One region of the Rheinheimera sp. KL1 genome, then DNA from elsewhere that is predicted to be linked to it. Evidence: predicted binding sites of a transcription regulator. Region 1 holds the regulator's gene; the other holds the start of a gene.
What was found. The regulator FliA, encoded in region 1, starts transcription of late flagellar genes. The targets are predictions, from matches to a motif close to GCTAAAGTTNNNNNNNNNNCNGCCGATA.
Positions count from the first base shown of each region.

Region 2: the regulator FliA is predicted to act here: its motif matches at 1,835-1,862, upstream of WH43_RS13035 (methyl-accepting chemotaxis protein).

Region 1 covers NZ_LAMX01000019.1:155,145-157,549, forward strand. Annotated here, with positions in the region: gene WH43_RS10425 (MinD/ParA family protein) at 1-868, shown strand, start outside; gene WH43_RS10430 (RNA polymerase sigma factor FliA) at 865-1,584, shown strand; gene cheY (chemotaxis response regulator CheY) at 1,639-2,010, shown strand; gene WH43_RS10440 (protein phosphatase CheZ) at 2,036-2,405, shown strand, end outside.
Region 2 covers NZ_LAMX01000022.1:2,531-4,935, reverse strand. Annotated here, with positions in the region: gene WH43_RS13035 (methyl-accepting chemotaxis protein) at 60-1,604, opposite strand; gene WH43_RS13030 (rhodanese-like domain-containing protein) at 1,883-2,278, opposite strand.

The sequences.
Region 1 (2,405 bases):
TGATCAAGCCAGTGGCCTGAGACGAATGAAGCAACAACAGCAACAACAGATAGTAAAAGTCATAGCCGTGACAGGCGGCAAAGGTGGCGTGGGTAAAACCAACGTTACGCTGAACCTTGCCATGTCAATGGCTCAGCTTGGAAAAAAAGTATTAGTGCTGGACGCTGACCTTGGGTTAGCGAACTGTGACGTTATGCTTGGGCTTCGGGTGCAAAAAAACTTATTTCATGTGTTGTCCGGCGAGGCTGAGCTGGATGACATTCTGATAGAAGGACCTTTTGGTATCAAAATTGTTCCTGCAACATCAGGCACTCAGTCGATGACCGAATTAAAGCCTGTGGAACATGCTGGTCTTATCCGCGCTTTTAGCGAAATGCGTACCCGTTTTGATATTTTACTGGTGGACACAGCTGCCGGTATTTCCGATATGGTATTGAGTTTTTCCCGCGCTTCACAAGACGTGTTAGTGGTGGTTTGTGATGAACCTTCTTCTATCACTGATGCTTACGCCTTAATGAAAATATTAAGCCGTGAACACGGTGTACAGCGCTTTAAAATTGTCGCCAACATGGTCCGCAGTTTAAAAGAAGGGCAAGAGCTTTTCGCCAAGCTAAGCCGGGTGACAGACAGGTTTTTAGATGTCAATCTGGAGCTGGTAGCTACCATTCCATTTGATGAAAACGTCAGAAAAGCGGCTCGTAAACAAAAAGCTTTTGTCGATGCTTTTCCAAAAACTCCGGCCTCTTTAGCTATCCGAACTTTAGCCACCCGTGCCATCCAGTGGCCAGTGCCGCCTGTGGCATCCGGGCACCTGGAATTTTTCCTGGAACAATTGGTACAGCAACCTGAAGCGAGAGGTCTGGTTTGAATAGCAAACTTGCGGCCTACGGCGCCGCTGATCATTTGACACAAATGGTGGAACGGCATGCGCCTCTGGTAAAACGTATTGCCTATCATCTGTTAGCTCGATTGCCCGCAAGTGTCTTAGTCGACGATTTAATTCAGTCTGGCATGATAGGTCTGATTGAAGCAGCTAAGAATTTTGATGGCAGCAAGGGCGCAAGTTTTGAAACCTTTGCCGGTATCCGTATCCGTGGCTCTATGCTGGATGAAATTCGCCGTGGCGACTGGACTCCACGCTCTGTCCACCGCAACTCCCGCATGATAGCTGAAGCTATTGCAGAGCTTGAATCTGAACTGGGTCGTGATGTAAAAGATAGTGAAGTTGCTGAAAAACTTGATATATCTTTAGATGAGTATCATCATATGCTTAGTGACGCCAGCAGTGGTCGCATTATTGGCATCGAAGATCTGGGCATCTCTGATGATGTGTTGGTCACAGCAAATGATAAAGATGATGATCATTTGTACGAACAACAGGCAACTGATGCATTTCAACAGGCGTTGATAAAAAATATCAGTAGCTTACCGGAGCGAGAAGCTATAGTGTTGTCGCTGTATTATAATGACGAACTAAATTTGAAAGAGATTGGCGCTGTGCTGGATGTTAGTGAGTCCAGGGTCAGTCAGATTCATAGTCAGGCGCTGGTGCGCTTGCGCTCCAGGATGCAGGATTGGTTGTAATAGTTTGAGTTAGTCCAGCTTGGGCTCTCACCGGAGGGGATTTTGGATAAGAATATGAAAATTCTTGTGGTTGATGATTTCTCAACCATGAGACGCATTATAAAAAACCTGTTAAGAGATCTTGGTTTTACCAATGTCTCCGAGGCTGATGATGGCAGCACTGCATTACCTATGCTGCAAAACGGTGATTTTGATTTTGTAGTCACTGACTGGAACATGCCTGGTATGCAAGGTATCGATTTGTTACGTGCAATTCGAGCTGACGCTAAACTGAAGCATATTCCTGTGTTGATGGTTACTGCGGAAGCTAAAAAGGAACAAATCATTGCTGCTGCACAGGCAGGCGTGAATGGATATATCGTTAAACCTTTTACTGCTGCAACCTTACAGGAAAAACTGGCTAAAGTATTCGAACGCCTGGGTTAAACCGTAACTGACAAAGGAGTACACCATGTCTGTAGCTACGGCACCCTTGATTTCTTTAGAGCAGGCCCGTGAATTAGTTCAGTTGCTGGAGTTTGGCGAAACCCAAGCCGCAAATGAACTGGTGCAACAGCTGGCTGTACCGGGCTCCTCTGAGTTGTTTGCCGAGGTTGGAAAACTAACCCGGCAACTGCACGACTCTTTGAAAAGCTTCCAAATAGACCCATCCCTAAGTTCTTTGCTGGAAGATGACATTCCGGATGCGAAGAAACGCTTGAATCATGTCATCGATATGACTGAACAAGCCGCCAATAAAACTATGGATGCAGTCGAAAACTGTCTCCCTATCGCTGATGAACTCAATACGCACCTACACTCTATCTTGCCTAAATGGCAGA
Region 2 (2,405 bases), on a different contig from region 1:
TCAATGATGAAACTGATCGGGGCCAACAATCAATAAAGGGTAGCGTTGCTATGCTCTGATCACACCCTTTTAAAGCCGATCCTAAATCCACCCCAATGCCGCCCTTTCACCATGATAGGCACCGACAAATCATGCAGAATTTCACCTGTGTCACGTTTATAGGTTTGCAGCAGCATAGGCTGGGTATTGCTGCCACAGCGGCTACCAGTGCGGTCGCTAAAGACACGTTTAGTACGGTTTTGCAGTAAATCTTTTTCGTAGTTGCCTGTTAACGCCTGACTGTATTTCTTGTTATGCGTCGGGAAATAGCCCTTGCGATCGACACCGCCAGCGTACAACACATTGCTGTGACGCTCCAAAATAGGTTCCTGAATTAAAGGGAAAAACTGGTCGGTAAAGCTATCGTAAGCGGTATGAAATTTTTGCGGATTGGTGTTGGCTATAGCCTGATATTGTTCGGCAAATAATTGTTGCTCTGTCAGCTTGCCATCACTCAGCGCTTTTTCAAATAAAGCAGCTATTGCAGCGGCTGCTTGCTGCGCTTCTTTCAGTACAGGGTTAAAGAAACTTTGCTCGGTAACAGTGCTGAGTTCACGGTAAATACTTTCAGTTTCTACCGATAATTCAATGGCTTGGTCGGCCACTGTGCTGCCCTTATGTTCTATCGCGGATAAGGCTTTATTAATACTCTGAATCGACTGGCCTAGTTGCTGGCTGGTGTTTTCTAATCCAGTACTAACCTGCTCTATTTGCTCCAAAGCTGCGGATACTTGCCCTACTTCAGTATTGATGCCATTAAAACCTGCGGCCACAGATTGTAATTCCTGCTGCACGTCACCACTTAACTGCACCAGCTGCGTCATGACGCCCGCTGTTTGTTCACTTTGACTGCGAATATCAGCCAGCATTTTTGCAATGTCTTTGGTCGCTTCTGAGGTTTTGCCCGCTAAAGCCCGCACTTCATCTGCGACTACAGCAAAACCACGGCCTTGTTCACCAGCCCGCGCCGCTTCAATAGCGGCGTTTAACGCCAATAAGTTAGTTTGATTAGCAACACCAGTGATCACTTCAGTAATACGCTGGATATCGTCGGCACTGCCTTTGAGTTGCTCCAGCCTTGCGGCTGCATCACTGACTGCGTTAGCTAACTGGTTGATGTTATCAACACTTTTTTGCAAACGCTGATCAGCTGCACTGCAGGCGTTAGCGGTATGAGTGATGCTATGGCTGATTTGCTGCAGATTATCTGTGAGTTGACCACTGGTATCAGTTAAGCCTGTCGCCGCGTTGCCAATCTGGCTGCAGTCGTCACCGCTGTGTTTGATATCTTTAATTAAACCATCGATATAAAAAGAAACTTCTGCTGCCCCTATCGCCATTTTTGAAGTGGCTTCGGTAATGTGATGAGCGCTATCGGCCAGCGCGTTGGATCCATCTTTAGCCTGAATTTCTGGTTGTTTCTGGTTATTCCAATATAGAAAACCGACCACAGCGCATAAGTTTAACGCCACCAACAGCCAGCTATTAAAATCCAGCCACAGGTACAAGACCTGGGCCACCAGCCAGAGCACAACAAACACCACTGCAGCACGAACATTTTCCATAACGACTTCCCATTCGACAAAGGCAACATGGCAGAAGAAAAACTATAGAATTCACAACTCTACAGCATTTTGGTTTTGGCAGTGTTTCTGTTATGCAAGCAACTGTCAAACCATCCACAGGGGAATGCGACTAAAGTCTAAGTCACTTTGGTTTACACCTGTAGTCCTTGAAGCCAGAGCTTTGTTGTCAGCCTCCTCTCAGACCAGCGACATAGATTGACTATGCGCCATACCGACTTGTCGCGCTGCATCTTCAGGTCACTTGGGTATATATGTCGCTATTGCCGGACAGGAAAACCGCAATCCGTCCAGGCTTGTATACCGCCAGCTATGGAGTATAGGTCACGAAAGCCCATACGTTGCAGCGACTCCACTGCCAAAGCGGAACGAGCGCCAGAGCGGCAAATTAAATACAAAGGCTGAGTGGCTAATTCGGTCAAAGCCACGACCGCATCTTTATGCTCAGCAACAGCTGGATGCTGTGGCAACTGCATTTCCAACACGCCCCTGGGCATATTCACTGCAGTTGGAATATGACCTGTGGCAAATTCGGCAGGTTCACGCACATCAATAATTCGCACCTGACTGGTTTGTAATAAAGCAGCAAGTTGCTGTACTGTCAGTTCCTGAATTTTAGCTTTGGCTTCAGCCACCAGTTGGGCTCCGGTTTTCATAAAAGCAATCCTGTGTAGTGAGTTGGTTTTACTATATACCGAAAGAAGCCGCAGGTGGAATCAGGTAGCAACACAACGATTTGAAATGAATCGACCAGAATTTCTTAGACACTTTGTAGCCTGAGGA